3 regions of the Methylobacterium sp. 142-1Y genome follow, and region 1 is predicted to be linked to each of the others. Evidence: predicted binding sites of a transcription regulator. Region 1 holds the regulator's gene; each other region holds the start of a gene.
The links. The regulator LexA, encoded in region 1, represses DNA repair genes until DNA is damaged. The targets are predictions, from matches to a motif close to TGTTCNNNNTGTGTTCNG.

Region 1 (7,766 bases):
ATAGGCCGGCTGGTCGATCTGCCGTCCCTCGGCTGGGAGCCCCATGCGGTGACGGAGCAGGGCCTCACGCTCGCCGCGACCTGCACCATCGCGGCCCTCGACCGGATCGAACTGCCGGCCCCTTACGCCGCAGCACCCCTGATCGGCCTTTGCTGCCGGGCGCTCCTCGGCTCGTTCAAGGTCTGGAACGCCGCGACCGTCGGCGGCAACGTCTGCCTGGCGCTCCCCGCCGGGCCGATGATCGCGCTCGCGGTCGCCCTCGACGGCATCGGCCTGATCTGGACGCCGGAAGGCGGCGAGAGAACCTTGCCCATCCGCGACCTGGTGCGCGGGCCGCAAGACACGGCGCTCGAAACCGGCGAGATCCTGCGGGAGATCACCCTGCCGGCGGCGGCCTTGTGCCGTCGCGCTGCCTTCCGGCGCCTGTCCTTGAGCCCCAACGGCCGCTCCGGGGCGCTGACCATCGCCACCCTGGACGCCTCGGGCGCCTTCGCCCTCACGGTGACGGCGGCGACGCGGCGCCCGGTCAGGATCGACCTGGGCAGCCTGCCGGAGGCCGGGGAACTGGCGGCGGCCCTCGCCGCCGCGATCCCGGACGGGCTCTGGTACGACGACGTCCACGGTGCGCCGGACTGGCGCCGCCACGTCACCGGGCTTCTGGCCGAGGAGGCCCGGGCCGAGCTCGCGGGAGGCGGCGCATGAAACCGGCGAGCGTGAGATTGACGGTCAACGGAACGGTCCACGAGGCCGCGCCCCGCGCCGGGCAGTGCCTGCGCACGTTCTTGCGCGAACTCGGCTGGTTCGGGGTCAAGAAGGGCTGCGACGCCGGCGATTGCGGCGCCTGCACGGTGCATGTCGACGGCGAGCCGCTGCATGCCTGCCTGGTGCCGGCCTTCCGGGCGGCGGACCGGAGCATCACCACGATCGAGGGGCTGGCCGGCCCCTGCGCGCCGGGGGACGGCGTGCCCGGCACCCTCCACCCGGTCCAGGCGGCCTTCGTCGCCGCGCAAGGCTTCCAGTGCGGCTTCTGCACCTCCGGGATGGTGATGACGGCCGCCGCCCTCGACCAGGGCCAGCGGCGGGACCTGCCGGCGGCGCTGAAGGGCAATCTCTGCCGCTGCACCGGCTACCGGTCGATCGCCGACGCGATCGAAGGCCTCGACGGCCAAGTCCCGGCGCCCTGCCCGGCCCCCCGCGAGCACAGCCCGCCGGCTCCCGCCAGCGCCGCCATCGTCAGCGGCCGGGCGCGCTACACCCTCGACCTCACTGTTGCCGGCGCCCTGCATCTCAAGGTGCTGCGCTCGCCCCACGCCCATGCGCGGGTGCTGCGCATCGACGCGGCGGCCGCGCTCGCCCTGCCCGGGGTGGTGCGGGTGCTGACCCACGCGGACGCACCGGACCGGCTCTTCTCCACCGCCCGGCACCAGAACCCCGCCGACGATGCCAGCGACACGCGGGTGCTCGATTCGGTGATGCGCTTCGTCGGCCAGCGCGTCGCGGCGGTGGTCGCCGAGAGCGAGGCGGCGGCGGAGGCCGGCTGCCGGGCGCTCGTCGTCGACTACGAGGTGCTGCCGGCCTGCCTCGATCCCGAGCAGGCGCTGGAGCCCGACGCACCGCTCGTCCACGGCCTGCGCCCCACAGGCGAGGACGCGCCGCCGCTCCATCCCCATCCCAACCTCGCCGCCGAGGCGCATGGCGAGATCGGCGACGTGGCGGCCGGCCTTGCCGCGGCGGACGTGGTGCACGAGGGCACCTACCGCTCGCAGCGGATCCAGCACGCGCATCTGGAAACCCATGCGGCGATCGGCTGGCGCGATCCCGATGGACGCCTCGTCATCCGCTCCAGCACCCAGGTGCCGTTCCTCACCCGCGACGCGCTCTGCGCCTTGTTCGATCTCCCGCGCGATGCGGTCCGGGTCGAGTGCGGCCGCGTCGGCGGCGGCTTCGGCGGCAAGCAGGAGATGCTGACCGAGGATCTGGTGGCGCTCGCGGTGCTCGCCACCGGCCGGCCGGTGCGCTGGGAATTGACCCGCACCGAGCAGTTCACCGCCACCACCACCCGCCACCCGATGCGGGTGCGGGTGCGCCTCGGCGCGCGGGCCGACGGCACCCTGACGGCGATCGACCTCCAGGTGCTGTCGAATACCGGCGCCTACGGCAACCATGCCGGCGGCGTGCTGCATCACGGCTGCAACGAGGTGATCGCGGTCTATCGCTGCGCCAACAAGCGGGTCGCGGGCTATGCCGTCCACACTCACACCCTGCCGGCGGGGGCATTCCGCGGCTACGGGTTGAGCCAGACCATCTTCGCGGTCGAATCCGCCATGGACGAGCTCGCTCGCGCCTTGACGCTCGATCCGTTCGAGCTGCGGCGGCGCAACGTGGTGCGGCCCGGCGACCCGATGGTCTCGACGAGCCTCGAACCGCACGACGTGCAATACGGCAGCTACGGCCTCGACCAATGCCTCGACGCGGTGTCGGCGGCCCTGGCCGAGCCCCCTCCCCCCGCCCCGCCGGGCTGGCGCACGGGCTCCGGCATGGCGCTGTCGATGATCGACACCATCCCGCCGCGGGGCCACTTCGCCGAGGCCCGGATCGCGCTCGGCGAGGACGGGGCCTACGCCTTGCGCGTCGGCACGGTCGAGTTCGGCAACGGCACCTCGACGGTTCATGGCCAGATCGCCGCCGAGGCCTTGAGCACCACCCCGGACCGGATCGCCCTGCGCCAGGGCGACAGCGACGCGGTCGGGCACGATACCGGCGCCTATGGCAGCACCGGCATCGTGGTGGCGGGCCAGGCGACCTTGCGGGCCGCGCAAGGCCTGGCCGACATCCTGCGCCGGCGCGCCGCCGCCCGGTTCGGGCTCGATCCCGCCGCCTGCCGCCTCGACGGCGACGCGGTCACGGCGGGAGAGGCGCGGGTCCCCCTCGCCGATCTCGGCCCGGCGGAGGCGATCGGCCATGCCGACGGCAGCCCGCGCTCGGTGGCGTTCAACGTCCAGGGCTTCCAGGTCGCGGTGCATCCGGGAACCGGCGAACTGCGCATCCTGCGGAGCGTCCACGCCGCCGATGCGGGCCGGGTGATGAACCCGGCGCAGTGCCGCGGCCAGGTCGAGGGCGGCGTCGCCCAGGCGCTCGGCGCGGCGCTCTACGAGGACCTGGCGATCGACGGCGAGGGCCGGGTCGCGACCCCGTCCTTCCGCACCTACCACATCCCGGCCATCGCCGACGTGCCCCGCACCGAGGTGATCTTCGCCGCCACCCACGACGCGGTCGGGCCGCTCGGCGCCAAGTCGATGAGCGAGAGCCCGTTCAACCCCGTCGCGGCGGCTCTGGCCAACGCCATCCGGGACGCGACCGGCGCGCGGCTGACCGCGACGCCCTTCGCGCCCGACCGGATCTACCGACAGATCAGAGAGAGCGACGAGGAGCAGCGATGGACATGAAGCGCGACGCCGGCCTGACCCGGCCCCCGGGTTTCCTGGAGCGCACCTTCGCGCTCTCGGCCCACGGCACCACCGTGCGCACGGAGCTGCTCGCCGGGCTCACCACCTTCCTGACGATGGCCTACATCGTCTTCGTCAATCCCAACATCCTGGGCGATGCCGGGATGCCCAAGGGGGCGGTGTTCGTCGCGACCTGCCTCGTCGCGGCGATCGGCTCCCTGGTGATGGCGTTCTACGCCAACTACCCGATCGCGCTGGCGCCGGGCATGGGGCTCAACGCCTACTTCGCCTATGTGGTGGTGCTCCAGATGGGCTACACCTGGCAGGCGGCGCTCGGCGCGGTGTTCATCTCCGGCCTGTGCTTCATGGTCGTCACGCTGACGGGGCTGCGACGGATCATCGTCGAGGGCATTCCCCGCTCGATGCGCATCGCGATCACGGTCGGCATCGGGCTCTTCCTCGCGATCATCGCGCTGAAGAGCGCCGGCGTGGTGACGGCGAGCCCCGCGACCTTCGTGACGCTGGGCGACCTGCACAAGCCGAGCACGGTGCTGGCGGTGCTGGGCTTCCTGATCGTCGCGGTGCTCTCGGTGCGCAAGGTGCGCGGCGCGCTGCTTGCCGGCATCCTGACCGTGACGGCGTTGAGCTTCATCGTCGCCGACAACACCTTCCAGGGTGTGGCCTCGCTGCCGCCCTCGATCGCCCCGACCCTGTTCGCCCTCGACATCAAGGGCGCGCTGTCGGGCGGCCTGCTCAACGTGATCCTGGTGTTCTTCCTCGTCGAATTGTTCGATGCCACCGGCACGCTGATGGGCGTCGCCAACCGGGCGGGGCTGCTGACCGAGGGCAAGATGGAGCGCCTCGACAAGGCGTTGATGGCGGATTCCTCGTCGATCTTCGTCGGCTCGCTGCTCGGCACGTCGAGCACGACCGCCTATCTCGAGAGCGCGTCCGGCGTCGAGGAGGGCGGGCGCACCGGGCTCACCGCCGCCACGGTGGCGGTTTTGTTCCTGGCCTGCCTGTTCTTCGCGCCCCTCGCCGGCTCGGTCCCGGCCTATGCCACGGCGCCGGCCCTGTTCTACGTCGCCTGCCTGATGCTGCACGAGCTGGTCGATCTCGACTGGGACGACCTGACCGAGGTGCTGCCGGCCTGCGTCACGGCGCTGCTGATGCCCTTCACCTACTCGATCGCCAACGGCGTCGCCTTCGGCTTCATCACCTACGCGGTGATCAAGCTGCTCACCGGGCGGTTCCGGGACGTGAAGCCGGTGGTGTGGGTGATCGCCGCGGTGTTCCTGTTCAAGTTCGTGGCGACCGGCAGCGCGCACTGACGAGCGCGACGCCCTGAACCCTCCCCCCTCTGCGGGGGAGGGTGGCCTGCGGAGCAGGCCGGGAGAGGGGAACCACGCTTCCGGAGAGGTCGCGACCATAGTGACGGACGCCACCTGGATCAGCGTCGCGCTGCCCCTCTCGGCGGGACTTCGTCCCGCTGCGCTCACTCCGTTCGCCACCCTCCCCCGCAGAGGGGGGGAGGGTTCCCGCGCTTGACTGAAAGCCCCTTCAGTACTTCCGGACCAGGCTCACCAGCCGGCCCTGGATCCGCACCCGGTCGGGCCCGAGCACGCGGGTCTCGTAGGCCGGGTTGGCGGCCTCGAGCGCGATCGAGGAGCCGCGGCGGCGCAGGCGCTTGAGCGTGGCCTCCTCGTCGTCGATCAGCGCGACGATGATGTCGCCGGTATTGGCGGTCTCCTGGCGGCGGATCACCACCAGGTCGCCGTCGAGGATGCCGGCCTCGATCATCGAATCGCCGCGCACCTCCAGGGCGTAATGCTCGCCGCTGGCCAGGAAGTCCGGCGACATCGCCACCGTGCGGCTCTGGCTCTGGATCGCCGAGATCGGCGTACCGGCGGCGATCCGGCCCATCACCGGCACGCTGACCGAGTGGCCGTTCTCGTCCGACGCCGTCGCCATCGCGGGGATACCGGCCTGCCGCTTCGGCTCGTGAGCGCGCCCGCCCTCGACCACGCTGGGATTGAACCGCACCACCTCGGCCCCGGCGGCCGGTGCGGCCTGCGCCGGTCCCGTCACCGTGTCGGGCAGGCGGATCACCTCGATCGCCCGGGCCCGGTTCGGCAGGCGGCGCAGGAAGCCCCGCTCCTCCAGGGCCGTGATCAGGCGGTGGATGCCCGATTTCGACTTGAGATCGAGGGCGTCCTTCATCTCGTCGAAGGACGGGGGCACGCCCGTCTCGCGCATTCTCTGCTGAATGAAGCGGAGCAGGTCCAACTGCTTACGCGTGAGCATGTGACACTCTCATCCCCGCGCTGCCGCGCTCCGGAAACAAATCGCGAACATGGTAAGCGTTCCGCAAGTGTTCCGCAAGCGGCTTCGAAAAAGCGGCGCGAGGGCGCAGCAACCGGGGTGATAGACGGGGATGTCACGGGTCGATCGGACGATGAGGCACGTTCCGCGCGGGGTTCGACCGGCGCGGGACTGTCCGCCGCGCCGGTCCGGGCCTGCGCCTCAGCCCCGCCCCTTGCGGCCCTTGTATTTCGGCTTCTGACCAGGAAACCCTTGCGTCGAGCGGCCGGTCGGGCGCTCGGCGTAGGTGAACGGCACCTCGCGGTCGGTGCCCGGGCCCATGTCGTCGAGGTCGGGCTGGCGGATGCGGGTGCCTTCGTCCGAGACGCCCTTGCCGCCCGGACCGTAGCCGAGCGGTTCCGCACCCCGGCGCTTGCGCTTGGCGCCGAAGCGGCCGGCCTCGCGCTCGACATCGGCCTGCTCGGCCATCGGGTCGTCGGCGATGGCGAGTTCGGTCGCCTGGAGGCGCTTGAGCTCGTCGCGAAGCCGCGCCGCCTCCTCGAAGTCGAGATCGGCGGCGGCCGCCCGCATCCTTTTCTCGAGGTCGGCCATCACCGCCTTGAGGTTGTGGCCGACCGTGACGGCGGATTTCGCCAGCCCCGTATCGACCTGGACGTGGTCGCGCTCGTAGACGCTCTCCAGGATGTCGGAGATGTTGCGCTTCACGCTCTGGGGCGTGATGCCGTGCTCCTCGTTATAGGCGAGCTGCTTCTTGCGCCGGCGCTCGGTCTCGGCCATCGCCCGCTCCATCGAGCCGGTGATGTGGTCGGCGTAGAGGATGCAGCGGGCGTCGGCGTTGCGGGCGGCCCGCCCGATGGTCTGGATCAGCGAGGTCTCGGAGCGCAGGAAGCCTTCCTTGTCGGCGTCGAGGATGCCGACGAGGGCGCATTCCGGGATGTCGAGGCCCTCGCGCAGGAGGTTGATGCCGATCAGAACGTCGAAGGCGCCGAGCCGCAGGTCGCGGATGATCTCGATCCGCTCCAGCGTGTCGATGTCGGAATGCATGTAGCGCACCCGCACGCCGTTCTCGTGCAGGTACTCGGTCAGGTCCTCGGCCATGCGCTTGGTCAGCGTCGTCACCAGCGTGCGGTAGCCGGCGGCCGCCACCTCCTTCACCTCGCCGAGCAGGTCGTCGACCTGCGAGCGGGCCGGGCGTACCTCGATCACCGGATCGACGAGGCCGGTCGGGCGGATGACCTGCTCGGCGAAGACGCCGCCGGTCTGCTCCAGCTCCCACTTCGCCGGCGTCGCCGAGACGTGGATCGATTGCGGGCGCATCGCGTCCCATTCCTCGAACCGCAAGGGGCGGTTGTCGAGGCAGGAGGGCAGCCGGAAGCCGTACTCGGCGAGCGTCGCCTTGCGGCGGAAGTCGCCCCGGTACATGCCGCCGATCTGCGAGACCGTGACGTGGCTCTCGTCGGTGAAGACCAGGGCGTTGTCGGGCAGGTACTCGAACAGGGTCGGTGGCGGCTCGCCGGGCTTGCGGCCGGTGAGGTAGCGCGAATAGTTCTCGATGCCGTTGCAGGCGCCGGTTGCCTCGATCATCTCGAGGTCGAAGGTGCAGCGCTGCTCCAGGCGCTGGGCCTCGATCAGCCGGCCCATCCGGGTCAGCTCCTCGACCCGCCACTTCAGCTCGTCCTTGATGCCCTTGACCGCCTGCTGGAGGGTCGGGCGCGGCGTCACGTAGTGGCTGTTGGCGTAGACCTTGACGAACTTGAGCGTGTTGAGGGTCTTGCCGGTGAGCGGATCGAACTCGGAGATCGACTCGATCTCGTCGCCGAACAGGCCGATGCGCCAGCCGCGATCCTCCAAGTGGGCCGGCCACAGCTCGATCACGTCGCCCCGCACCCGGAAGGTGCCGCGCGCGAAGTCGGACTGGATGCGCTTGTATTGCAGGGCCACGAGGTCGGCGACGAGCTGGCGCTGCTCGATCTTCTCGCCGAGGCTGACGGTGAACGA
Region 2 (7,766 bases), 1.2 Mb from region 1:
CTCGACCGGATGATGGCGGCGATCGGGCTCGACCGGACCAACGCCTATGTCGGCAACGTCGTGCCCTGGCGCCCGCCGGGCAACCGCAACCCGACCCCGCAGGAACTCGCGACCTGCAAGCCGTTCATCGAGCGGCAGATCGCGCTGGCCGATCCCGACATCCTGGTCTGCCTCGGCGGCGTCGCCACCCAGGCGCTCGCCGGGACCAAGGACGGCATCCTGAAGTCGCGAGGGCGGTGGTTCCCCTACCGGACCGACAAGCGCGAGATCCGGCTGCTCGCCACCCTGCACCCGGCCTACCTGCTGCGCCAGCCGCTGCAGAAGCGTCTTGCCTGGCGCGACTTCCGGGCTCTGCGGGCGGCCCTCGACGAGGGCGCGCCGTGATCGCCGCCATGTGCGGCGAAGCGGAACCGTGCCGGCTCCCGTCGATTACTCTTGAGCCTTTCGCCTGCGCCGCGTAGCCGTCGCGGCCAAGGTTCACGGGCCGACGGGTAGCAGACCATGCGCTGGGAAGATTTTCGCTCCTCCGACAACGTCGAAGACCGCCGCGGCGAGGGCGGCGGTGGCGGCGGATTCGGTTTCCCGGGCGGCGGCGCCGGGGGGCTCGGCATCGGCACCATCGTCATCCTGTGCATCATCGGCTGGGTCACCGGCATCAACCCGGCGATCCTGATCGGCGGCGCCGAGCAGATGACGCGCCCACGCGCGCCCCAGGAACAAGGTCAGCAGCAGGGCCAGCAGCCCGACCGGCGCACCGGCGCCCCCACCGACCAGTCCGGCAAGTTCGCCGCCGCGATCCTCGGCAACACCGAGGACGTGTGGAAGACGGTTCTGCCGAACCAGACCGGGCGCCAATACACCCCGACCACGATGGTGCTCTATACCGGCGGCACCCGCAGCGGCTGCGGCCAGGCCCGGGCGGCCATGGGCCCGTTCTACTGCCCGCTCGACAAGAAGGTCTATCTCGACACCACCTTCTTCAAGGAGATGGAGCAGAAGTTCCACGTGAAGGGCGATTTCGCCTATGCCTATGTGATCGCCCACGAGGTCGGCCACCACGTCCAGGACGTGCTCGGCATCCTGCCCAAGGTGCAGCAGAAGCAGCAGCAGGTCGGCGAGCGCGAGTCGAACGCCCTCTCGGTCCGCGTCGAGCTGATGGCCGATTGCCTCGCCGGCGTCTGGGCCAAGAACTCGAACGACCGCTTCAACTCGCTCGAGCCCGGCGACATCGAGGAGGCGATGCAGGCGGCGAGCGCCATCGGCGACGACAAGCTCCAGAAGCAGAGCCAGGGCTACGTGGTGCCGGATTCCTTCACCCACGGCTCCTCGGCCCAGCGCATGCGCTGGTTCCAGACCGGCTACCGCAGCGGCCAGACCCAGTCCTGCGACACCTTCCGGGCCTCGCAACTCTGATGCCAGATCTTGACCAAGGCCGCCTCGACCAAGCCCGGGACTTCGTGCCGTTGTCGATCGCGGTGCTCACCGTCTCGGATACCCGCACGCCGGCCGACGACCGCTCGGGCGACACGCTTGCCGAGCGCATGACGGCGGCGGGGCACCGCCTCGCCGCCCGGGCGATCGTGCCGGACGAGGTCGAAGCGATCCGCACCCAGGTGAAGGCCTGGGCCGCCGATCCGGGCGTGGACGTGGTCATCACCACCGGCGGCACCGGCTTCACCGGCCGCGACGTGACGCCGGAGGCGCTGGAGCCCCTGTTCGAGAAGCGGATGGACGGGTTCTCCGCCGTCTTCCACCGCATCTCCTACGACAAGATCGGCACCTCGACGCTGCAGTCGCGGGCCACGGCCGGAGTCGTGAACGCCACCTACGTGTTCGTGCTGCCGGGCTCGCCCGGCGCTTGCAAGGACGCCTGGGACGGCATCCTGGCGGCCCAGCTCGATTACCGGCACCGGCCGTGCAACTTCGTCGAGATCATGCCGCGCCTCGACGAGCACCTGAAGCGGGGCGCTGCGAAAGCATTTTCCGACGAAGTGGGTACCGGTTCGTCTTAGACAATGCGTCACAATCAAAGATCTAGAGTAGCGTCCGATCGCAACGCGATCGGGCGATACTCTAGCTCCGCAGCAGCGACCCCCGCAGGGGCCTGACCGGCAGGCGGACCTTGAGCGGCAGACCCGCCCGCAGGGCCTGCACCCGCACGAGGTCGCCGGCCCGCACCTGCCGGGTGCCCGTCAGCGACTCGCGCCGTCCGGCGATCCGCTCGAACAGGGCGGCGTGCGGGCGGCGCAGGCGGCCGACCGCCTCCGCTTGCACCGTGGCGCCGAACCGGTCGAGCACCCGAATCCAGCCCTCCGCCGGCACGTCGCCGGCCTCCAGGCACAGCATCCAGGGACGGCGCGCCAATCCGGCCGCCGCCACCCAGGGGCTCGGCCCCCGCGCCACCAGGGCCGCGCCGGTGCTCTCGGCCATGGTGGCGACCTCCGGATCGTCCGGATGCTCGGCTGCGATCACCGCATCGCCCACCACGCCCGCCGCGACGCCGGCCACGAGGGCCGCCAGGGTGTCGGCGAGGGCGTCGATGCGCTCCGGATCGATCGCGCCGGGGAGATGGATGGCAGCCGTGAACATGATGGCGCCATAGCGGATAGGAGGCGGCGCGTCCTGCCTCGATCGTTGGCAATTTATTCTCCCTTGTGATCGTTCCTGTTTTGTTCTAACCACGGCCGTGCGTGTGCGGGAGGTCGGAATGGAATCGGGATGCGGGCGGGCGGCGCGCCGCCTCGCCGGGTCGACCCCGGCGGCGGAGAGCCGCCGCGGGCGCGGCGCCACCGCCAACCCGACCGGCCGGTTCGAGCCCGCCGCCCGCGAGGCCTTCGCCGACGGCTGGGAGATCGAGGACGAGCTGCCGCCTCTGCGCACCGAGGTGACGCTGGAACGGGCACGCAGCATCATCACCCGCAACACGTCGCCCGATATCGGCTTCGACCGCTCGATCAATCCGTATCGCGGCTGCGAGCATGGCTGCTTCTACTGCTTCGCCCGGCCGAACCACGCCTATGCAGGGCTCTCGCCGGGGCTCGACTTCGAGACCAAGCTGTTCGCCAAGCCCGACGCGGCGGCCCTGCTCGAACGGGAACTCTCGGCCCGGGGCTACGCGCCCCGCACCATCGCGCTCGGCACCGCCACCGATCCCTACCAGCCGATCGAGCGGCGCTACCGCCTGACCCGCGGCGTGCTCGAGGTGCTGGCCCGCTTCCGCCATCCGGTCGGCCTCGTCACCAAGTCCGACCTCGTGCTGCGCGACCTCGACATCCTGGCGCCGATGGCGGCGCAAGGGCTGGTGAAGGTGGCCCTCTCGGTCACGACCCTCGATCCCGACCTCGCCCGCCGGATGGAGCCGCGTGCCCCGCGACCCGAGAAGCGCCTGGCGGCGATCCGGGCGCTCGCCGCGGCAGGCGTGCCCGTGATGGTGCTGGTGGCGCCGCTGATCCCCGGCCTCAACGACCACGAGATCGAGGCCGTTCTGACCCGGGCCCGCGAGGCGGGGGCCGCTGAGGCCGGCGGCGTGCTGCTCCGCCTGCCGCACGAACTCGCCGACCTGATGCGCGACTGGTTTGCCGAGCATTTTCCCGATCGGGCCGGGCGGACCTTCTCGCTCCTCGCGCAGAGCCGCGGCGGCAAGGTCTACGATGCGACGTATGGCCGGCGGTTTACCGGGACCGGACCTTACGCGGACCTGCTCGACCAGCGCATGCGGGTGGCGATGACCCGGCTCGGGTATCCGGCGGAGCGGGTGCGGTTGCGGACGGATCTGTTCAGGGGGCCGCTGCAGAAGGGTGGGCAGTACAGCTTGTTCTGAGCGGCGAGACCGTCGCGGACGGGGCGTGGGTTTCCCCTCTCTCCGCCCGCGGGGAGAGGAGGGTTCCCGCCCCCTTCCTGCCGCCGGGCCGCTCATCCGCCACGCAGTGCAGCGCCACCCATTTCCCCAAGGGAAATCCCTGCTACGCTGCCGCGATGACCGGCGCTCCTCCCACCCTCGACACCCCCCGCCTCCATCTGCGCCTCGTCGCCCCCGAGGACGCGGAGGCGACCAGCGCCCTGATGACCCCGGCGGTGAGCCGGTGGCTCGCCTTCTGGCCGCTCCCCTTCACCGTCGCGATGGCGCGGGAGCGGATCGCCCTGGCGCGCTCCCTGGCCGAGGCGGGACAGGGGCTCTCCCTCGCGGTGACCGCCCGCGACACCGGCGAATTCCTCGGCTGGATCATGCTGCACCGGACCCGCGAGGATCCGAAAACCGCCACCTTCGGGTACTGGCTCGGCGAGGCGCATCAGCGCCGGGGCTACCTGCGCGAGGCGGCGACGGCCCTGCTCCCGGTCGCCGCCGCGTGGCTCGACGTCGACCGGATCGAGGCCAGTGCCCAGCCGGAGAATGCGGGTTCGTTCGCGGTGATGCGGGCCTGCGGCCTGGTCTTCCGGCGCGAGGAGGTGATCCACGCCCCGGCGCGGGGCCGCGACGAACTCGTGCACGTCTACGGCGTCGAGCGTGAGAGCCTCACTCCGGCGTGAGGGTGAGCTCGACGGTGATGCAGGCGGGGTTGGTGCCTCGCTTCAAGACACCCTCGTGGATGTCACCCGCCACATCCACCACCGCGATGTCGAGATGCGCGACCAGGCCGCCCTCCGGCCCCGGCCGCACGGCGCCGTCGCGGATCAGCACCTCGCTGGCGATCGTCGGGATCACCCGCCCGTCGGCGAAGGCCGGCCGCACGATGCTGCCGATGCCGCGGACCCGTGCCGCCGTCAGGCGATGCGCCCGGGCCGCCGCCTCGATCGCCGCGTGAATCTCCTCGTTCGGCTGGATCTTGAGCAGCAGGCAGCCCGTCCCGCCGGAAGCCAGGGGCGCCGGGGTGAACAGCGAGAAGTTGGTCTCGGCATCCGGCTCGACCCGCCAGGCTGCGCCCGCCGTACCCCAGGCCTCGGCCCGGACGGGTCGCGCCACCACCACCTCCGCCGGCAGCAGGTGGCCGGCCCGGCGGCGTCCGTCGGGCTCGATCCAGGTGCCGTGGACGTGCAGGAAGGGCGCACCGTCGCGCTCGCCGAAGGTGGCGCTCGCCCGCTCCAGCCGCGTCTCGCCCGCCGGCCGGTAGGTCTCGCTGTAATAGGCGGCGAAACGCGGATCGGCGGAGAGGGCCGGCATCACGTAGGCGAAGGGCGAGAAGCTCCCGCCCGTGAGATGCACCACGCCGCCCCGCATGCCGGCGAGCGGCCCGGCGACGGCGTCGAGCAGCGTGCGTCCCGGCGTGAGATCGAAGGCCCGGTGGAGGAGGGGACCCGTGGCGGCAAGCCAGCGCTCCGGTCGCTCCGGTCCGGGCTGGACGAGGGTGGTGAAGGCCGGCGTCGCGCTCACCCTTCAAGCCCTCTCGCCGATGAGGCCCGCCGCCTCCAGCTCTTCCCGCACCATCTTCTTGGTGATCTTGCCGTAGCCGGATTTCGGCAGCGACTCGCGCAGGATGACCCGCCGGGGCAGCTTGTAGCGCGCGACCTTGTCGAACAGGAACGCCATCACGTCGTCCTCGGAGAGCGCCATGCCCTCCCGCGGCACGCAGACCGCGATGCCGATCTCGCCCCAGGTCGGGTCCGGCACGCCGAGCACCGCCGTCTCGGCCACCGCCGGATGGGCCAGGATCTTCTCCTCGATCTCGCGGGGATAGATGTTCGAGCCGCCCGAGATGTACATGTCGGAGGCGCGACCCGTGATGTAGAGGAAGCGATCCGCGTCGAGGGTGCCGAGATCGCCGGTGCGGAACCAGCCGTCGCGAAACGCCTCGGCATTGGCCTTGGGATTCTCCCAGTAGCCGGCGAAGACCGCCGGGCCGCAGACGCAGATCTCGCCGGTCTCGCCCGGCGCGACCTCGCGTCCTTCCGGGTCCTGGATCTGCACCTGCATGCCGGTGCGCTCGAAGCCGCAGGTGCCGATCTTCACGCCTGGGCCGTCCTCGGCCTCGTGCAGGGCCGGCGGCAGCACCGTGATGTTGCCGGTGACCTCGCCGAGGCCGAAATACTGCACGATGACCTTGCCGAGCGTGCGCAACGCCCGCTTCTGGTCCTCGCGGTACATCGGCGCGCCGGCATAGATGATGTATCGCAGCGAGGAATGGTCGTTGGACTCGACCGCCGGGTGCTCGACCATCATCTTCAGGATCGTCGGCACGGTGAACATGTTGGTGACCCGGTGGCGCGCCACCAGGCCCCAGACCTCCGCGGCGTCGAAGCGGTCGGAGCCCGGCAGCACCGAGGTCACCGCGCGGGCGATCTGCGTCACCGCATGCACCCCGGCCCCGTGCGAGAGCGGCGCCACCACCAGGGAGGCATCCGTCTCCGCGCTCGTGCCCGGCATCAGGTCGCAGAGGTGGTTGGTGATCACGAAGGCCATCTGGCCGTGGGTCAGCACCGCGGCCTTCGGCTTGCCGGTGGTGCCGGACGTGTAGAAGAACCAGCACGGGTCGTCGTGCTCGACCGCGACATTGGCCACCGTCTGGCCCGCGCCCTCGTCCAGCAGGGTCTCGTAGGCCTCGCCCTCGGCCGGGCCCTCGCTGATCACGACGATGCGGGCCAGGTCCGGTCGGGCCTCCCGCACGGCGGCGACGTGGTCGGGGTAATCGGCGTGGCACAGGAAGGCGGCCGCGCCCGATTGCTGCGCCATGTAGGCGACATCGCTCGGCATCAACCGGAAATTCGTCGGCACGAACACCGCGCCGAGCCGGAACGCGGCATACATCGTTTCGAGAATGGCGTTGCCGTTGCGGGCATGGACCAACAGGCGGTCGCCCTTGGCGATCCCGCGCTGCCTGAGTGAAGCGGCCAGCGCCGACACCCGGGCGTCGAACTCAGCCCAGCTCCAGCTCCGCCCGCCCCAGATGATGGCCGGCCGATCCGCGTGGCGCGCGGCGGCCTGGGTGAGGGAATGGGCGAGATTCATCACCCGGCGCGACATCGGGGTCATCATCGGGCAACGCTCCGGCTCTGGGTGCTCACGTCGGTTCCTCCCTGGCGGCGGCCGTTCGGCCTGCACGTGGGGAGGAGCTTACGACGCTCGGGGCGGGAAGCGGAAGCGCGGGAGGCGCAGGGCTCGGCCCTGCGCCTCGCTTTCACGCCTCCGGCAGCGGGGTCCGCGCACTCTCCGCCACCGCCTCCTGCCGCCAGGTCGAAGGCTGGTCCTCGGCCCCCGTGCCGAGCGGGCATTGCACCATCACGCTGTCCGCCCAGCGGCCGTGGCGGTAGGCCACGGCCGGCAGATGACCGACACGCGTGAAGCCGCAAGCCTCGTGCAGGCGCAAGGACGCTTCGTTCTCGGCGTCGATGTAGCCGATCATCTGGCGGTAGCCGCCCGCCGCGCAGGCCTCGATCAGGGCCGGCAGCAGGCGCCGGCCGATGCCGGCATGGAGATGGCCGGCATGGACGTAGATCGAGTGCTTGAGGGTGTAGCGGTAGGCCGGCCGCTTGCGGAACGGCACCGCGTAGGCGTAGCCCGCCACCATCCCGTGGCGCTCGGCCACGAGGTGGGGCAGGCGCTTCGACCGCATGTTCTTGCGCCGGCGCTTGAGGTCGTCCGGCCGGAGCCGGTCTTCCTCGAAGTCGCCGGTATCGCCGACGCCATGGCGGATGTGGTGCTCGTAGATCTCGATCATCGCCGCGACGTCGGCATCGGTCGACGGGCGGATCACGATCCCGGGCTGCGAAGGCACCGAGTCCATCAGCGGCCCTCGCGCAGCACGTAGGTATAGAAGCGGATGCGCCCATCCGGC
Region 3 (7,766 bases), 2.3 Mb from region 1:
TGGCCTACCGGCTCGCCTTCCCGGTCTTCAAGGACGCGATCATCAATCTCGGCCTGTTCTACGTCGCCTTCGCGGGCTTCGTGATCGTCGGCGCGGGCAACGCGGTCAACATCACCGACGGCCTCGACGGGCTCGCCATCGTGCCGGTGATGATTGCGGCGGCGACCTTCGGGATCATCGCCTACCTGGTCGGCAACGTCATTTATGCGTCCTACCTCCAGGTGAACTACGTCCCGGGCACCGGCGAGCTGGCGGTGGTCTGCGGGGCGCTCATCGGGGCGGGCCTCGGCTTCCTGTGGTTCAACGCGCCGCCGGCCCAGATCTTCATGGGCGATACCGGCTCGCTGGCGCTCGGCGGCCTGCTCGGCACCGTCGCGGTGGCGACCAAGCACGAGATCGTGCTCGGCATCGTCGGCGGCCTGTTCGTGCTGGAGATCCTCTCCGTCATCATCCAGGTCGCCTCGTTCAAGCTCACCGGCAAGCGCGTCTTCCGCATGGCGCCGATCCACCACCATTTCGAGCAGAAGGGCTGGAAGGAGCCGCAGGTGGTGATCCGGTTCTGGATCATCGCGGTGGTGCTGGCGCTGCTGGGGCTGGCGACCTTGAAACTGCGGTAGGGGCCGGGGCCGGGCTTGCGTTCTCTCCCACGACAATAACACCCTCCATGTCATTCCGGGGCCGCGCAGCGGAGCCCGGAATCCAGACCCTCAGTTTTGTCAGGAAAAGGCGGACAGCGTTCCGCTTTCTTCTGAACATCCTGCGGTTCTGGATTCCGGGCTCCGCTGCGCGGCCCCGGAATGACGCGGAGGGTGTGATACGAAATCCGGAAGATCCCTTCCGGATTTCGTATCACGAGCCCGCGCGGCGCCTGAGCGAAGCCGATTTCCGCATCGCGAAGCGATCAGCCGGAAATCGTATGAGTTCACGTGGGGGATCACGGACAGAACACTGAACCGGCACCGCCTTATCGGCAATGCCGGCCATCGCGTGGAGCCTTAAACCACCACCACCTTCCCGGGATTCATGATGTTGTCCGGGTCGATCGCGCGCTTGAGCGTGCGCATCAGGTTCAGCGCCTCGGGCCCGTGCTCCAGCTCCATGAAGCGCATCTTCTTCTGGCCGATGCCGTGCTCGCCGGTGCAGGTGCCCTCCATGGCGATCGCCCGGGCGACCAGGCGCTCGATGAAGCCGGTGACCCGGGCGATCTCGTCGGGATCGTCCATCATGACAAGCGGCGAGGTGTGGAAGTTGCCGTCGCCGACATGGCCGGCGATCGGCGCCGTGATGCCGCTTTCGACGATGTCGCGCTTGGTCTCGTCGACGCATTCGGCCAGCCGCGAGATCGGCACGCAGACATCGGTAGCGATGACCCGGGCCCCCGGCCGCATGGCGACCGCGGACCAGTAGACGTCGTGGCGGGCCTGCCAGAGCCGGGTCCGCTCCTCCGCCTTGGTCGCCCACTCGTAGGGCCCGCCCTCGAATTCCGCCGCGATCTCGCCGAAGCGCTCGGCCTGCTCGCGCACGCTGGCATCCGTGCCGTGGAACTCGACCAGCAGGAGAGGGGTCTCGGGCAGGGTGAGCTTCGAATAGGCGTTGCAGGCCGCGACCTGAACCTCGTCCAGAAGCTCGATCCGGGCCACCGGCAGGCCGGACTGGATCGTCACGATGACGGCGTCGCAGGCCGCCTTGATGCTCGGAAAAGGACAGACGCCGGCGGAGATCGCCTCCGGGATGCCGGCGAGCTTCAGCGTCAGTTCGGTGATGATGCCGAAGGTGCCCTCCGAGCCGACCATCAGCCGGGTCAGGTCGTAGCCGGCCGAGGTCTTGCGCGCGCGCGGGCTGGTGCGGACGACGTCGCCGTTCGGCATCACGGCGGTGAGCGACAGCACGTTGTCCTTCATCGTACCGTAGCGCACCGCATTGGTGCCGGATGCCCGGGTCGCCGCCATGCCGCCCAGCGAGGCGTCGGCGCCGGGATCGATCGGGAAGAACAGGCCCTGGTCGCGCAGGTGCTCGTTCACCGCCTTGCGGGTCACGCCGGGCTGGACCACGCAATCCAGGTCCTCGGCATGGACCGCCAGCACCTTGTTCATGCCGTTCATGTCGATCGAGATGCCGCCGAACGGCGCGTTGACGTGGCCCTCGAGCGACGTGCCGGTGCCGAAGGCGACGACCGGCATCTTGTGCGCGGCGCAGACCCGCACGATTGCCTGCACGTCCTCGGTGCTCTCGGCATAGACCACCGCGTCCGGCGGCTGGTTGGCGACCCAGGTCAGGGTGCTGCCATGCTGCTCGCGCACCGCCTGCGAGGTGACGACACGGTTGCCGAACTGCGCCGTCAGCTCGCGGATGACCGCCTCGACGGTCTCAGGGCTTGGTCGGGCGCGGCTGGGGGCGGGGCTCTGGGCGTTCATGGCGGATCTCCCGGACGGTTCTCGCGGCGGACGGTGCTGCTTGTTAAAACCGCCAGCCTTTTGCCGGCACTCTAGCAGCCGCTTCCAGGCCGGCATATCCGGCGGCCCGGTCACGGAGAAGTGCGCTGGATGGCCGCCACCTTGCCCCAAGGTGCAACCCATTCGGGGATGCATCCCGTGTCCAAGCGTGGTACGTGCCAGGGCGCCCTTGTCATCCCGCCTGCGCCCGACCGGGAGCCCCACAATGGCAGACGACCGCCCCGCTTCGGTCTTCTTCTTCGCGCCGTTCGTGTCGTCGACGATGGCGATCGAGCCGGGCTGGATCGACTATAACGGCCACCTGAACATGGCCTATTACCACGTCCTGTTCGATCGGGCGGTGGACGAGGCGTTCGGAGTCGTCGGCCTCGGGCCCGACTACATGGATTCCGGGCGCGGCACGACCTTCGCGGCCGAGGTCCATGTGCGCTACCGCCGCGAACTGGTCCTCGACGATCGGGTCCGGGTGACGCTGCAACTCATCGGCTTCGACGAGAAGCGCATCCACTTCTATTCCGAGATCCGCCACGCCAGCGAGGGATGGGTCGCCGCCACCTCCGAGAACCTGTCCCTCCACGTCGATCCGGAAACGCGGCGCGTGGCGCCGTTCCCCGAGGACATCCAGGCCAATCTCTCGGTCATGCTCGGCTCGCATGCAAGGCTTCCGCGGCCTGACGACCTGGGCCGGACGATCGGCATCGCTGCCCGCGGCCGCGACGGCCACAATGCCCGGCCGGACACCATGGCCTTTGCGTCCGCCGGGGCCCGGGTCAGGCACTGACCACGCCGCTCAGCGGTGCGGCACGACGATCGGCGCCGGGGGCGGCGGCGCGATGCTCTGCTGACGCTGGATCTGGCCCTGGAGCTGGTTGGTCTCGAACCGGTTCTGCTGCTGGATGCTGCGGGATTCGGCCCCCGATTCGATCGAGCGGTTGATCCCCTCGACCCTCTGCTGGGCGCGGTTGGTCGGCACCTGGTTCTGCGCCAGCGCCGGGAGCGGCGCGGCGGCGAGAGCCAGGATCAGGAGGGCATGGGCACGCATCGGGGTCCTCTCCGTAGGCGAAGGGTTTTTCATCGAGAACGACGCCGCTCCCGCGGCAAGGTTCCGGCGCCTCGCCCACAGGCATGCGCCCGACACCCTCGACGCCGTTCGCGTTTTGGTCCAGTGATGCGGGCATGACTCGCGAACTGCCCGCCGGGACCGCCCCCACCTCGATCTCCGCCCGCGCCCGCGCCGCGGTGGTGCCGCAGGACGCCTCCTACCTCACGGGGCTCAATCCCGAGCAGCGCCGCGCCGTCGAGGCGACGGACGGGCCGGTCCTGGTGCTGGCCGGCGCCGGCACCGGCAAGACCCGGGTGCTCACCACCCGCATCGCCCACCTGATCTCGACCGGGCGGGCCCGGCCCTTCGACATCCTGGCGGTGACCTTCACCAACAAGGCCGCCCGGGAGATGAAGGAGCGCATCGGCACGCTGATCGGCCCGGCCGGGGAGGGGATGCCGTGGCTCGGCACCTTCCACGCCATCGGCACGAAGATCCTGCGCCGCCACGCCGAGCTGGTGGGCCTGAGCTCCGACTTCACGATTCTCGGCACCGACGACCAGTTGCGGCTCTTGAAGCAGGTGATCGCCGCCGCCGACCTCGACGAGAAGCGCTGGCCGGCCCGCAGCCTCGCCGGCACGATCGACGGCTGGAAGAATCGCGGCCTGTCGCCCGAGCAGGTGCCGGCCGGCGAAGCCTCGGCCTTCGGCTTCGGCAAGGGCGGGGGGCTCTATGCGGCCTATCAGGAGCGGCTGAAGTCGCTCAACGCCGTCGATTTCGGCGACCTGCTGCTGCTCTGCCTGAAGCTGTGGCGCGAGAACCCGGACGTGCTGACCAATTACCAGCAGCGCTTCCGCTATATCCTCGTCGACGAGTACCAGGACACCAACGTCGCGCAGTATCTCTGGCTGCGCCTGCTGGCGCAGGGCCACCGCAACGTGGCGTGCGTCGGCGACGACGACCAGTCGATCTATGGCTGGCGCGGGGCCGAGGTCGACAACATCCTGCGCTTCGAGCATGATTTTCCGGGCGCCCTGGTGGTGCGGCTGGAGAACAACTACCGCTCGACCGGCCACATCCTCGCCGCGGCCTCGGTGCTGATCGCCCATAACGAGGGCCGGCTCGGCAAGACCCTGCGCACCGACAGCCCGGAGGGCGAGAAGGTCACGGTCACGGGCGCCTGGGATTCGGAAGAGGAAGCCCGCCTCGTCTGCGAGGAGATCGAGAGCCTGCAGGCCAAGGGCCACAAGCTGTCGGAGATCGCCGTGCTGGTGCGCATCTCGGCCCAGATGCGCGAGATCGAGGACCGCTTCGTCCAGCTCGGGCTGCCCTACCGCGTCGTCGGCGGCCCGCGCTTCTACGAGCGGGCCGAGATCCGCGATGCGCTGGCGTATTTGCGCATCGTCGCCAACGGCTCCGACGACCTCGCCTTCGAGCGCATCTTCAATACGCCCAAGCGCGGCTTGGGCGACGCGACGCTCCAGGCCCTGCACGGGCTCGCCCGCCGCGCCAAGGTCCCCCTGCTCCAGGCCGCCCGCATGATGAGCGAGACCGAGGAGCTGAAGCCGAAGCCCCGCTCGACCGTGCGCGCCCTGTGCCAGAGCTTTTCCCGCTGGGCCAAGCTCCTGGAGGACCAGCCGCATACGGAGGTGGCGCAGACGATCCTGGAGGAATCCGGCTACACCGAGATGTGGCAGAAGGAGCGCACCGCCGACGCCACCGGCCGCCTGGAGAACCTGAAGGAGCTGGTGCGCTCGATGGAGGAATTCCCGGACCTCGCCAGCTTCCTCGAGCACGTCTCCCTAGTCATGGACGTCAACGAGGCCGAGGGCGGCGACCGGGTCAGCCTGATGACGCTGCACGCGGCGAAGGGCCTGGAATTCGACACCGTGTTCCTGCCCGGCTGGGAGAACGGCCTGATGCCGAACCAGCGCGCCCTCGACGAGAGCGGGCGGGCCGGCCTGGAGGAGGAACGGCGTCTCGCCCATGTCGGTCTCACCCGGGCGCGCAAGCGGGCCAAGATCTCGTTCGCGGTCAACCGCCGCATCCACGGCCTGTGGTCCTCGACCGTGCCGAGCCGCTTCATCGACGAATTGCCCGAGGCCAGCGTCGCGGTGCTCGAGGCGCCGGCCAGTTTCTCGCAAGGCCCCTCGCGCTTCGACCGGCAGGCGCCCGCCTTCGGGTCGTCCTATTCCACCCCGGGCTGGCAGCGGGCGCAGGCCCAGACCGCCGGCCAGGATCGCTACGGCCAGGGCGGCTTCGGCGGGGGAGGGCGCAGCCCCTCGCCCGGCCGGCGCGGGCCGCAGCAGATCGAGGGCACGCTGGTCGCCAAGTCCACCGGTACGCCATCGGCCTACGAGGTGGGGGCGCGGATCTTCCACACCAAATTCGGGCCGGGCTCGGTGGCGGCCGTCGACGGCAACAAGCTCACCGTTGACTTCGACAAGGCCGGCCGGAAGATGGTCCTCGACAGCTTCGTCCAGCCGGGCTCGGGCTGAGGCCGTCCCGCGCGGGTGCCCCGCGCCAGACCGGGAGCGGCGATCAGGTGGCGACCTCGTCCAGCCAGCAGGTCCGCTCGACCATCGTCGTACCCCCTCCGGTCGATGCCCCTTCCACCGCTGTGTGGTTTTCATCACAACCGATCGTACCGTGCCATGCCCGCCGATTTCGCAGGGGCATGGTGCGGCGCGGCAATTGCTCGTTCATCATCGGCTGCTTACCCTGTTGGTCGAAACAGGCGGATTTGTCCACCGCCTGCGTCAACCCCGACCGGAACCGTCACGGCCGATGAGACTTTGAGTCATCACAACAACACGGGAGATCTGGGACACGAGAGAGGGCACACCATAGTCGGCACCGCAAGTCCAGTGGGAGTGTTGATCCGTGAAGAGACGACGCGCACGACTTGAACTGGTTGATGACCGCCCGATCCGAGTGCATCGCACTCGCTTCGAGGAAGAGCGCAACCCGCCACCGATTCAGCCGATGACGGCCCGTCAGGCCGAGTATCTGGACGCCCTCGGGTCCCACCCGCAAGTGATCGTGCTCGGCCCCGCCGGCACAGGAAAGACCTACATCGCCGGCACCCGCGCCGCGGACCTGCTGCGCCAGCGCCGGGTCGCGAAGGTGGTCATCACCCGGCCGAACGTGCCCTCCGGCCGCTCCCTCGGCTTCTTCCCCGGCACCCTCGAAGACAAGATCGCGCCCTGGGTCGCGCCGCTCACCGAGACGATGAAGGAGCGCATGGGCGACGGCGCCTTCGAGATCGCCGTGAAGGCCGGCGACATCGAGGTCGTCCCCTTCGAGGTCATGCGCGGCCGTACCTTCAAGAACTGCCTGGTGATCCTCGACGAGGCCCAGAACACCACCCCGGCCGAGATCAAGATGTTCCTGACCCGGATCGGCGACGACACCCAGGTCATCATCAACGGCGACGTATCCCAGACCGATCTGCGCGAGACCTCGGGGCTACGCACCGTCATCCATTTGGTCAAGAGCCGGATGATGCCGATCCCGATCGTCGAGTTCGGGCTGGACGACATCGTGCGCTCGGGGATCTGCGCGGAATGGGTGCGGGCCTTCGAGGAGGCGCGGGTGTGAGGGTGAGACGCCTGCCCGGCCGGCAGGTCGGGCAGGCTGTCGTCTTGAACGGCTTATCGACGAAACGGTTGATCACGGCGCTTCGAAAATCTCCGCTGCCCGTCTGGCGTGCGAGAAGAGCGATTTGGCATGTCTTCTATCCCAATCTCGACCTCATCCTGAGGTGTTAGTCGATCGCGGATCGACTGACCTCGAAGGAGGGCTCCAGAGGTCTCAGAGTTATCTGGAGCCCTCCTTCGAGGCTGCCTTTGGTCGCACCTCAGGATGAGGTCGAGGGTGGGGTGTAATAGGATAAGCGCCACGCGCCGCCCAACCCGCCAGATATCCCAGGCACATCGTCGCAACGCCGTCGCCCATCCCGAAATCTACCCCAGCGACAGCAACCATCCCGCGCCCGGACGTTTCCTTGGGATCGATCGATTCCCTCGCTCATCCAGGACGCAGCATGGCCCATCTCCTCGTCATCGGCGCCAGCCAGGGCATCGGGCTGGAGACGGTGAAGGCGGCGCTCGCCGCGGGACACCGGGTGCGGGCCTTCGCCCGCTCCGCCGGCAAGATCGCCCTTTCCGATCCGAATCTCGAACGCTTCCCCGGCGACGCCCTGTCGGTGCCCGACATCACGGCTGCGCTCGATGGGATCGATGCCGTGGTGCAGGCCCTCGGCGTGCCGT

Region 2: the regulator LexA is predicted to act here: its motif matches at 2,660-2,677, upstream of AC3AOF_RS10865 (PA0069 family radical SAM protein).
Region 3: the regulator LexA is predicted to act here: its motif matches at 3,601-3,618, upstream of AC3AOF_RS25270 (ATP-dependent helicase).

The regions. Positions count from the first base shown of each region.
Region 1 covers NZ_CM173224.1:1,209,074-1,216,839, forward strand. Annotated here, with positions in the region: gene AC3AOF_RS05715 (FAD binding domain-containing protein) at 1-702, shown strand, start outside; gene AC3AOF_RS05720 (molybdopterin-dependent oxidoreductase) at 714-3,446, shown strand; gene AC3AOF_RS05725 (NCS2 family permease) at 3,437-4,777, shown strand; gene lexA (transcriptional repressor LexA) at 5,007-5,750, opposite strand; gene uvrB (excinuclease ABC subunit UvrB) at 5,970-7,766, opposite strand, start outside.
Region 2 covers NZ_CM173224.1:2,361,698-2,369,463, reverse strand. Annotated here, with positions in the region: gene AC3AOF_RS10885 (uracil-DNA glycosylase) at 1-384, shown strand, start outside; gene ypfJ (KPN_02809 family neutral zinc metallopeptidase) at 502-1,413, shown strand; gene moaB (molybdenum cofactor biosynthesis protein B) at 1,413-2,012, shown strand; gene AC3AOF_RS10870 (hypothetical protein) at 2,074-2,589, opposite strand; gene AC3AOF_RS10865 (PA0069 family radical SAM protein) at 2,708-3,820, shown strand; gene AC3AOF_RS10860 (GNAT family N-acetyltransferase) at 3,976-4,527, shown strand; gene AC3AOF_RS10855 (PCC domain-containing protein) at 4,514-5,368, opposite strand; gene AC3AOF_RS10850 (acyl-CoA synthetase) at 5,372-6,964, opposite strand; gene AC3AOF_RS10845 (GNAT family N-acetyltransferase) at 7,110-7,715, opposite strand; gene AC3AOF_RS10840 (Orn/Lys/Arg family decarboxylase) at 7,715-7,766, opposite strand, start outside.
Region 3 covers NZ_CM173224.1:5,496,211-5,503,976, reverse strand. Annotated here, with positions in the region: gene mraY (phospho-N-acetylmuramoyl-pentapeptide-transferase) at 1-617, shown strand, start outside; gene AC3AOF_RS25285 (FAD-binding oxidoreductase) at 996-2,414, opposite strand; gene AC3AOF_RS25280 (thioesterase family protein) at 2,659-3,234, shown strand; gene AC3AOF_RS25275 (hypothetical protein) at 3,244-3,495, opposite strand; gene AC3AOF_RS25270 (ATP-dependent helicase) at 3,630-5,993, shown strand; gene AC3AOF_RS25265 (hypothetical protein) at 6,037-6,246, opposite strand; gene AC3AOF_RS25260 (PhoH family protein) at 6,379-7,095, shown strand; gene AC3AOF_RS25255 (NAD(P)-dependent oxidoreductase) at 7,541-7,766, shown strand, end outside.